DNA from 2 places in the Lysinibacillus sp. FW12 genome. Region 1 is predicted to be linked to the other one. Evidence: riboswitches for the same ligand, from Rfam matches in the RefSeq annotation. Region 1 holds a riboswitch; the other holds the start of a gene.
The links. Region 1 has a riboswitch for thiamine pyrophosphate ahead of SJW71_RS11695 (ABC transporter substrate-binding protein). Riboswitches for the same ligand answer to the same signal wherever they lie in the genome.

Region 2: linked by a shared signal. The riboswitch ahead of thiW (energy coupling factor transporter S component ThiW) and the one ahead of SJW71_RS11695 (ABC transporter substrate-binding protein) in region 1 are both predicted to bind thiamine pyrophosphate.

What each region holds. Positions count from the first base shown of each region.
Region 1 covers NZ_CP139094.1:2,284,110-2,289,658, reverse strand. Annotated here, with positions in the region: gene SJW71_RS11720 (hypothetical protein) at 1-74, shown strand, start outside; gene SJW71_RS11715 (TatD family hydrolase) at 122-871, opposite strand; gene SJW71_RS11710 (ABC transporter ATP-binding protein) at 861-1,610, opposite strand; gene SJW71_RS11705 (ABC transporter permease) at 1,585-2,358, opposite strand; gene SJW71_RS11700 (thiamine-binding protein) at 2,358-2,648, opposite strand; gene SJW71_RS11695 (ABC transporter substrate-binding protein) at 2,649-3,644, opposite strand; TPP riboswitch at 3,802-3,912, opposite strand; gene parC (DNA topoisomerase IV subunit A) at 4,041-5,549, opposite strand, start outside.
Region 2 covers NZ_CP139094.1:3,834,365-3,839,913, forward strand. Annotated here, with positions in the region: gene SJW71_RS19790 (ABC transporter permease) at 1-380, shown strand, start outside; gene SJW71_RS19795 (ABC transporter permease) at 377-1,174, shown strand; gene SJW71_RS19800 (ABC transporter substrate-binding protein) at 1,171-2,244, shown strand; gene SJW71_RS19805 (MFS transporter) at 2,586-3,782, shown strand; TPP riboswitch at 3,848-3,955, shown strand; gene thiW (energy coupling factor transporter S component ThiW) at 4,048-4,548, shown strand; gene SJW71_RS19815 (VWA domain-containing protein) at 5,297-5,549, opposite strand, start outside.

The DNA of each region.
Region 1 (5,549 bases):
GTGTAACAAAAACAAAGAATGAAAAATTAGAGCATGATTACTCAAAACATAAAAAGCAGTATAAGGACGACTAATTCGTACCCTATACTGCTTTTTTCTTAACTTTAATGCAGAAGAACTATTAAAGCTGATAGAAGTTCTTAGTATTTTCACTAATGATTTTAGCCGCTTCCTGTGTTGACAGCCCCTTAATATGCGCGATCACCTCAATCGTCGAATGCATCATCCACGGAGATGTTCGCTTATTCGTAAATGGACCTTCAAACGGCCAAGGACCGTCTGTTTCTACCATCATGAGTTCAATAGGGTACGTTTCAATCAACTGTTGAATTTCTTTTTCATACAAACAATCAGGGGTGATGGAAATAAAATAACCATGCTGAATCATGCGTTTCACTACAGTTTCATCCCCATTAAACCAATGAAAATGAGCTTGATGAAACTGATGCTTTTCAAGCAAATCACATACGATGGCAGCGTCCTCATAGACAGCATGTAAGATAATCGGCTTGTTAAGTTCCTTTGCCAAAACAATAAAACGCTCTAATAGCACCACGTAAGGACGGTCATCAATAGCATGTTCTTGCCTTAAATAATAAGGAAGGCCAACCTCTCCAACAGCGACCATTTCATCTGCATGACAACGAATCCAATCAAATAGTGCATCCTCTTCACATTGACTTGGTAAAGACTGTTCAGGATGAAAGCCAAAAGCTACCTTAACTTGAGGATAGCTGTTTGATAAATGCAACGTCCTTTGGCATGATGTCAAATGCATGCTAATCGCAATGACAAAATCGGCATCTTCTAGCAAAGTTGGAATCTCCTCATCTTTATACTGATCTAAATGAATATGAGCATCAATCAGCATGCATATCACCCTTTTCTTCTTGTAAATACATAAATAATTGTTGCTTTAAGGCTGTAAATGCAGCAGAATGACGAATTTCCTCTCGGCGAGGTCTAGCAAACGGTACGATCATTTCCTTTTTAACCGTTGCAGGCCTTTTCGTTAAGACTAATATTCGATCTGCCAAAAAGAGAGCCTCTTCTATACTATGCGTAACAAATAGAATAGATTTCCGGTACTCTTCCCAGATAGATAAAAGCCATGCCTGCATTTCCAATCTCGTAAATTCGTCTAGCGCCGAAAAGGGTTCATCTAAGCATAAAATGGGCTTATCACTGACTAAGGCACGTATGAAGGAGACTCGCTGCTGCATGCCGCCTGACAGTTCATTTGGATAGGCATCGATAAAGGACCCAAGACCAACCTTTTCTAGCCATTCCTTGGCACGTTCGACGTTTGGTTTACGCTGTAATTCCTCCACGATGGTAACGTTCTCTAAGATGGTACGCCAAGGCAATAGACAAGGCTGCTGGGGCATATAGCCAATCGTCCCTCTCTTTTGCTGTAAATCCTCTCCATTTAATAAAATGGCCCCATGATCGATTGAAGAGACACCACCTATTAATTGAAACAACGTACTTTTACCACTTCCTGAAGGACCCACAATAGCTACAAACTCGCCATCCTTAACCTCAAAGGACAGATCTTCAAGGACTTGCAGGGCATCAAAGGATTTACTGATGTTTTGAATGCTGAGCATGGTTGCCTCTCCCCTTCACCATGATTTTTTCTATAAATCGTATACTGCTAAACAACAGTAAGCTTAACAAAACAATGGCAAAAATCGCGACAAATACACGATCCGTGCGAAAGGAGGATTGAGCTAAGGTCATATATACGCCAATACCCTTTTTCGCACCAAGCCACTCTGCAATGACAGCACCCATGACACTGTATGTAGCAGCGATTTTAACGCCTGAAAATATAGCAGGATATGCATGCGGCCATTCCAATTTCCAAAAAGTTTGCGAAGTTGTCGCACCAATCATCGCAAAATAGTGCTTTAATTCAGGTGAAGTTTGACGAAATCCGTCCATGGCCGCAATGACTATCGGGAAAAAGCACACAAGGCAAATAATAATGAGCTTTGGTAATAAGCCAAAGCCAAACCATATTATGAGGAGCGGTGCTAAGACAAGTATTGGGATATTTTGCGACATGATCAAAATCGGATAAAACAACTCCCGAATAAACAAAAATCGATGCAACACAATAGCTACCGTTAATCCACAACCAATACCAATAGCAAGACCTAATATGGCCAATTGCACCGTAGCCAAAGCATGTGGTAAAAAGGTTGGATACGACTGAAAGCCTTCCATCAGAATACGACTTGGTGCAGGTAGAAGCCAATGGGGAACTTCAGCCACATGCACGACTAGTTCCCAGATGAATAAGAGGAAGGCGATAAAGATGATCGTCCTTCCCTTTTGAAACGCTTGTTTCATTACTGATATTTCTCCGTTAATGTATCCATGGTAATACCAGTTGGCTGATAGAGTATTTTCACTTGTGTAATCACATTAATAGCACCAAGCTCTATCATCTTGTCATTCATTTTCTCAATAAGTTGAAGCAATGTTGACAGCTCACCTTCCATCGTCGTTTCTAGCGGATGTACTTCATATTTCACACCAGATGCATCAATCACAGCAATGGCTGCATCCACATAAGGAATGACATCCTCATATTTCTCTGTTTTCGGGATAATTTGGACACTGATTAATGAATTTGCCATTTATTTGGCCTCCTTTTTAGGTAAGAAATCATTCGTAAAGGCTTGCTTTGCATCAAACTCGCCCTCTAATACCTTGTTGCTAGACATCCAATTAGCATAGTTTTCCCATACAGAAAGCTTTTGCTCTCCCCATTGCTTCGCATCGTCCTGATATTTATCAGCTAACCATTCTTGACTTTTATGCACTAAATCTTTATCTAAGTCAGGTGCCGCTTCTAGTAAAATATCTGCAGCCTCACTCGGATGCTCGATTGCGTATTCATAACCTTTAGAAGCAGCTGCAACAAAGGCTTTTACAACATCAGGATTGTCCTTTATCATTTTTTCATTAGTAGCCAATACAGGCGTATAATAATCCAACTGATCACTATAATCCGTTAAATACAACATATTAATCTTTTCCCCACGAAGCTCTGCCTCAATACCTGTCCATGCATAATAAATCCACGCAAAATCAATATCTTTTTCCATCATCGTGAAGAAATCTAAATCACCTGCATTGACAATATCTAATTGATTAATATCGGCATTTTCTGTTTGCATTAACGATTGGAGTACCGCTTGCTCTAGTGGGGCTCCCCAACCGCCATAAGTTTTACCTTCGAAATCCTTTGGTGAGGTAATCCCTTTAGAAGCAATCGAAGCAAAGCCCGATGTATTATGCTGAATGATGGCGGCAATCGAAACAAGTGGTACATCCTGGACACGTGCCTGTGTGATGCCTTCCTGATAGCTTACCCCAAATTCTGCCTTACCAGAAGCTACAAGCTGATCTGCTCCCGCTTCCCCTGGCATCATAATATCAACATCTAAGCCTTGTTCCTCAAAATAACCAAGCTTTTTCGCGACATACAGCCCTGTATGATTTGTATTCGGAGTCCAATCCAGTACTACTGACACCTTTTTTAGCTTATCAGTTGCCTGCTTGTCCTCCTTGTCACTACAGCCCACTAATGTTACAAGTGCAGCCAATAGAATAAATAACCATTTTTTCATGCTAGGTCCTCCCAGTTTGTAATATGAAAGTGTTCATAAAGGAATGCGTGTCACCAGAAAGAAAGCGTAAATACGATGGGCAAGAGGTGTTTGAAAATATAAAAAAACGCCTAGGATTCCTCCCAGACGTAAATTGCAATCAATCTTCAAAACTTTGCTTTTTTGAATAGATGTTCCCTACGCTGGTACGAGCCAAATCAGGTTCAAAGGGTCAGCGTCTATCGGACACAATCTCAGCTAGCAACTACTAGCCCCCCTACATTCTTTCGCTATGAACTTTTCGTTGATTATTATACCCATAGTTACTCTTAAAAGACAAGGTACTAATTTGGTTTAACCGTTTTACACCAAAAAAAGCCCAGCTCACAAAAGAGACTGGGCGTTAAAAAAGCTTGGTTATTGTTCCTTTTTGGTCGTTAGAACATGGGAAATAGCCCCATCTGTTGCGATATCCACTTTAAACGATCCATTGGAATGGCGATCAGCACGAGTCAATGCTTGGACATCTAACACCTCTTGCACGCCTTTTTCTGTTTCAATAACAATCTGCTCCTCATCTGTTGCTTGAATAACGGCCACAATGCGGTGCGGATTTGCTTTTAATTCTGTTAATACTTTTAGACCACGTTTTGCACGACTGGCTACTTCAACCTCTGCGACATTCATTTTCTTAACAGCCCCACGCTGTGTCACAATGACAACATATTGCGTTTGATCAGGTTGTAGCACATTCACACCGACTAAGGCTTCCCCATCTTTTAGCGTAATGCCCTTTACTCCGCCTGTTTTTACACCTGTTACTGGTAATTCCTCCATTGGGAAACGAATTGAATAAGCCGTATCTGTTGTTAACATCAATTCCACGTCATCCGTCACAAACGCTGCATAGATCATGGCATCGCCAGCCTTCACATTCATCGTTTTAATTGGTTTTGAATAACGTGTCACCGCGTAATCGGCAAGTGGAGAGCGTTTAATTTGACCATCCTTTGTCGCAGTGAAGATGTACGTATTTGGTTGATCAAATGTTTCAAAGCCATATACAGCGATAATTGACTCATCTTCACCCGTTGGCACGATACTTGAAATATGCTGACCAAGATCCTTCCAGCGAATATCTGGCAGCTCATGAACAGGCTGATAAATATAATTGCCTCGATTTGTAAATAGGAGTAAATGGTGCTGTGTATTTAAGGTTGCTTCATACAATAAGTAATCCGAATCCTTCATCGCAAAATCCTGACCATTCGAGGCGGCATGTGAACGTGTCGAAGTACGTTTAATATAGCCATCCTTCGTTACGGTTACGACAACCTCTTCACTTGGTACAAGAACATCTAAGGTAATTTTAATCTCTTCAATTTCTTGCTCAATTCTTGAGCGACGAGGCTCTGTAAAGCGTTTCTTAATATCAAGCAATTCTTGTTTAATGACACGTACAAGCTTTGCCTCACTTTGTAAAATCCCCTCTAGCTTAGCAATCAACCTATTTAGCTCGTCCTGTTCTTGTCGAAGCTCTGTAATGTCTGTATTGGTTAAACGGTATAATTGCAAGCTGACAATCGCCTCTGCCTGTACCTCTGTAAAATCAAACTTCGCCTGTAAATTAAGCTTGGCATCCTTTTTATCATTAGAAGAACGGATTGTTGCAATCACTTCATCTAAAATGGAAAGGGCTTTAATTAACCCATCCACGATATGGGAACGATCCTTCGCCTTTTGTAAATCGTAAATGGAACGGTTCGTGACTACTTCTTTTTGATGGGCAATATAGGCATCCAATAATAATGGTAAGGTCATCATTGTTGGACGACGATTATGAATGGCAATCATATTAAAATTATAAGCTACCTGTAAATCCGTTGTTTTAAATAAGTATTGGAGAATTCCTTGTCCTGGTACATC
Region 2 (5,549 bases), 1.6 Mb from region 1:
TGTCAGTCTATATTTTTATTCCATTTATGATTTTACCGATCTTCAACTCGCTAGATCGTTTAAACCCAACACTTATTTATGCATCCCGTGATTTAGGAGCATCTGCCTTTACTACCTTCCGTCGTGTTGTTTTACCACTGACAATGGATGGCGTTAAATCTGGGATTCAAGTCGTCTTTATTCCTGCTCTATCACTGTTCATGATTACGCGATTAATTGCTGGGAACCGTGTTATTACACTTGGTACAGCGATTGAACAGCAATTCCTTGTGACACAAAATTGGGGCATGGGTTCAACTATTGCTGTGTTTTTAATTTTATTCATGGTAATCATTATGCTAATTACGGGACAAAAAGATAAAGGAGGTCGCGTACGATGAACAAACTATCTACATCAGCCAAAGTCTATTTAACGATTGTTTTTATCGTTCTGTATGCACCAATCTTCTATTTAATCTTTTACTCATTCAATAGTGGCGGTTCCATGAATAATTTCGAATCCTTTACATTAGAGCATTACCAGGCCGTTTTTGAGGATTCACGTCTACTCGTTATTTTAATTAATACTGTAATTGTTGCATTACTTTCTGCTTTAATTTCTACTATTATTGGGACGCTCGGGGCCATTGGTATTGTCACAGTCAAAGACTCAAAAATGCGCAATACTTTACTATCGTTAAACAATGTCTTAATTGTCAGCCCAGACGTTATTATCGGGGCAAGCTTCTTAATTTTATTTACAATGGTTGGCATTAAATTAGGTTTTGCTTCTGTTTTATTAGCACATGTCGCATTTAGTGTACCGATTGTTGTATTAATGGTTCTACCTAAACTACTTGAAATGAATAAATCATTAATTGATGCAGCATTAGATTTAGGGGCAACAAAAAAGGATGTCATGATGCGTGTTATTTTACCTTATATTCAACCAGGTATTTTTGCAGGCTTCTTCCTAGCTCTTACTTATTCATTAGATGATTTTGCCGTGACATTTTTCGTTACTGGTAATGGCTTCAGTACATTATCGGTTGAAATCTACTCAATGGCGCGTGCAGGAATTTCTCTAACGGTTAATGCTATTTCTGGTTTAGTATTCTTTGTTACTGTTTTAATCGTCGTAGGGTATTATTTCATTACAAGTCGTACAAGTAAAAGAATGGAGGGGCAACGATGAAGTCTTTAATTCAAGCAACCATCGCCATTCTTGTTGTTTCAGCCCTTTTATTCTATGCGGCGGACGCCTTAAGTGCAGGTGGCGGTAAAAGTGGAAAAAACACTTTAACGATCTTTAACTGGGGAGAATATATCGACCCTGACCTATTAAAGCAATTTGAAAAAGAAACAGGTATTCATGTCATCTATGAAACGTTCGACTCCAATGAGGCCATGATGACAAAAATTCAACAGGGCGGAACAGCTTACGATATTGCTGTCCCTTCTGAATATATGATTGAAAAAATGAAGGAAGAAAATTTATTGATTCCTTTAGATAAAACGAAAATCCCTAACTTAAAAAATATCGATCCTTACTTCTTAGATTTACCATTCGATGATGACAATAAATATTCCGTTCCTTATTTTTGGGGAACAGTAGGCATTGTTTATAATCCGAGTCTTGTTGGTAATTTAGATTTCTCTTCTTGGGAAGATTTATGGGATCCTTCATTAAAGCGTAAAGTCTTTTTAGTAGACGGTGCTCGTGAAGTCATTGGAATGGGCTTAAACAGTCTAGGCTATTCACTGAACTCATTAGATAATCACGAACTACGTGAAGCGACTGATAAGTTAATCACACTAGCACCCAATGTAAAAGCCATTATTGGTGATGAAATTACACCATTAATGATCAATAATGAGGCATCTGTAGCCCTCACTTGGTCTGGGCAAGCAGCCGATATGATGTATGAAAATGAGGAACTAGATTTTGCTGTACCTGACGAAGGTTCGAATTTATGGTTCGATAATATGGTTATTCCCAAAACATCGAAAAATATCGATGGTGCCCATGCCTTTATCAATTTTATGCTAAGTGCTGAATCTGGTGCTCAAAATGCCGATTATGTGGGCTATTCTACGCCTAATATTGCAGCGATGGACTTAATGGACGAAGAAGTTGTTTCTGATGAACGCTATTACCCTTCAGAGGAACAACGAGAAACATTAGAGGTCTATAAAAACTTAGGGCCAGACTATTTAGGAAAATATAATGAATTGTTTTTAGAATTTAAAATGAGTATACGATAATTTAAACTAGCGAATTGGTTCACACACCAATTCGCTAGTTTTTATCTGCATGCATATTCATTATAGTTAAAAAACAATTCAGTTCTTTCTGTCACAGAAACTTTAGTATATGACCACATTTTCACATACCCCTTCTATCATGCAATTGTCAAATGAATAATTTATTATTTAAAACTTAGAAATATAGCATCACATGTCATCTTAAATAACCTAAGAAGAAAACTTTTGTGGAAAACCATTCTAAATATCGAACCACTTCAATAATCTTAACTAATAGCCAAGCGATAATTCTTTATGATAGACTGTACTATATTTGATTACAAAAAAAGGGGGTTTATTCGATGACCCAGCAGAAGTCCAATAAGGCGGCTTTGTATATTTTAATGTTTAACATGTTTATCGCAATGGGGAGTATTGGGATTATTATTCCTGTCATGCCTGAGTACTTAAAAATATTCGGTGCAGCAGGACAAGTTCTAGGTATGCTTATTGCAACGTTCGCCTTAGCTCAATTCGTATTTTCTCCAATTGCTGGGAATCTTTCGGATCAGTATGGTCGAAAAAATTTAATTATTTTCGGTCTTATCGTGACAGGTCTTGCACAAATCGGCTTTGGCCTTGCTACAGACGTATGGATGCTCTTTCTAGCACGCTTTTTAGGTGGTCTTGGTTCTGCATTTGTTGCACCTCCTATTATGGCTTTTGTAGCCGACGTCACAACCTATGAAGAACGTGGGAAAGGAATGGGTATGTTAGGTGCTGCTATGTCTCTTGGTTTTATGATAGGACCTGGTATTGGTGGCTTTTTGGCAAAGGTAAGCTTACACTTCCCATTTTTCACAGCTGGAGCTGCTGCCATTGTAGCATCTATTTTATCTTACTTTTTATTACCTTCTACCAAACCAAACACTGCTCAGCAGAAACAAAAGCAAGACAATCTGGCGAAGCAAATGGCTCGTTCCATACATATGCCTTATTTTGTTATGCTCATAATTATGCTCGTGTTCTCGTTCGGCATTGCTAATTTCCAAACGACTTTGTCCTTATTCGTGACAGAAAAGTTTAATTACACACCCGTAGATATCGCGATTATTTTAGTTGTCGGTGGTGCTTTTGGGGTCGTTGTACAAATGTTTATTATTACACCACTATTTAATCGTTTTGGTGAAATGAAAGTCGTATTAGTCAATTTATTTATTGCATCCGTTGCTATTTTCTTAATATTATTCGTTTCTGGCTTTGCCCTTATATTAGTTGTAGCAACTATTTTCTCTACAGCAACAACACTAATTCGACCAGCTGTTAATACGCTAATCTCAAAGCTTGCAGAGAAAGAACAGGGATTTGCTGCAGGCTTGAATAATGCTTATATGAGTCTTGGTAATATGATTGGACCAGCATTAGCAGGTCTATTATTCGACTGGAATATGAACAGCCCGTATATTTTTGGCTCCATCATATTATTAGCATGTTTCTTCCTTGCTCTTGTCTGGACATTGAAAAAAGCACCTCATTTAATGCATCCAGATACAAAGTAGTCTGAAAAATCATTGACTATTTTTAGCAGTATGTTACATTAGTGTTGGTAAACTAATTAAATAAAATTAACCACTAGGGGAGTCTTTAAAAGGCTGAGACGTATATGTTTAGATACGGACCCTTTGAACCTGATCTAGTTCATACTAGCGGAGGGAAGTGGCGCTACTTGCTATTATCATTGTATACGCGAGGCCGCTTCCTATTGTTTTTAGGTAGCGGCCTTTTTATTTCCCTAGTGAAACTTTATCAAAAGGAGTGAACTTGATGTCAATTCGTAAATTAACGGTCATGGCTTTATTAGTAGCTATTGCCGTAGCAGGCTCTACCTTTGTCTCCATCCCGACAGGAATTGCACGTGCCTTTCCCATCCAGCATGCAATTAACGTGGTAGGTGCAATTCTATTAGGGCCAGTTCCTACAGTCCTAATTGCCTTTGTTACTGCCATCATTCGAATCCTTACAGGGACAGGATCATTATTAGCGATCCCTGGCAGTGTTATTGGCGCATTATGTGCTGCTCTCGCTTATAAATACAGCAGTAAAATGTGGTTAGCTGGCATTGGCGAAATCATTGGAACAGGAATTCTTGCTTCACTGATCGCTGTACCTTATGCAAAGTTACTAATGGGGACCTCCGTAGCTGCCTTATTCTTCATGCCAGCCTTTTTAACATCCAGTACTATTGGTGCTCTTTTAGGCGTAGTGATTGCTAACAGTTTGCGGAAGACCGTCCTAGTAAAGAGCTTTAATTCTTCACTTTATTGAGTGAACGGGTTCTGTGTTTTTATATAGTATTAGATGGAGAAATTCCATTATATCTGATGATAACTTTGTTTGTTCTTTTAGAGCGGGGACATTTGCTTTTGGAGCGCTTTCCTTTACTTTTGGAGCGGATACTCCAACCCTTGGAACGCTTCTCCTTCCTTTTGGAGCGGATACAACACCCTTGAAGCGCTTTCCCTTACTTTTGGAGCGGATACAACACTCTTTGGAGCGCTTCCCTTCACTTTATGAGCGGATACACCACTTTTTGGAGCGCTTTCCTTTACTTTTGGAGCGGATACTCCAACCCTTAGAGCGCTTTCCCTTACTTTTCGAGCGGATACACCACTCCTTGGAGCGCTTCTCCTTACTTTCGAGCGGAGACCTGTCTCCTTGGAGCGCTTTCCATTTACTTTTCGAGCGGATACACCACTCCTTGGAGCGCTTTCCCTTACTTTTCGAGCGGATACATCACTTCTTGGAGCGCTTTCTCTTACTTTTGGAGCGGATACACCACTTCTTGGAGCGCTTTCCCTTACTTTTGGAGCGGATACAACACCCCTTGGAGCGCTTTCCCCCACTTTTCGAGCGAGGATCCCCCTTCTTGGTGCGTTTTCCTCAACTCTATGCAGTTACACTTCTTTGCAGTGAACTCGCCCTCACCGCTCAATCGAGGACTACTTTTTCATTCACCTCAAAGAATATAAAAAAGCAGTACAAAACTGTTTCGTTTTGTACTGCTTCTACTATATTACGATCTTTTTTTCATACCCTTTAATAATTGGGCAACATTGGTGTCTTCTGCCTGTACAGGTTTTTCCTCAACGAGCTGTTCTTTTTTCTTCGGTTTTGTGAGGAAGCTCCAGCCAAAACGCCTTATTGTAATATCAATAAAGAATAGTAGCATGCCTGCTAGGAGAAGCCATGAGGCAATGTTTTGACGGTCCGCTCCTTTTTTTGCAAAGTCACGGAAAACTTCTTGTGGTTCCTTTAAGACAGATCCA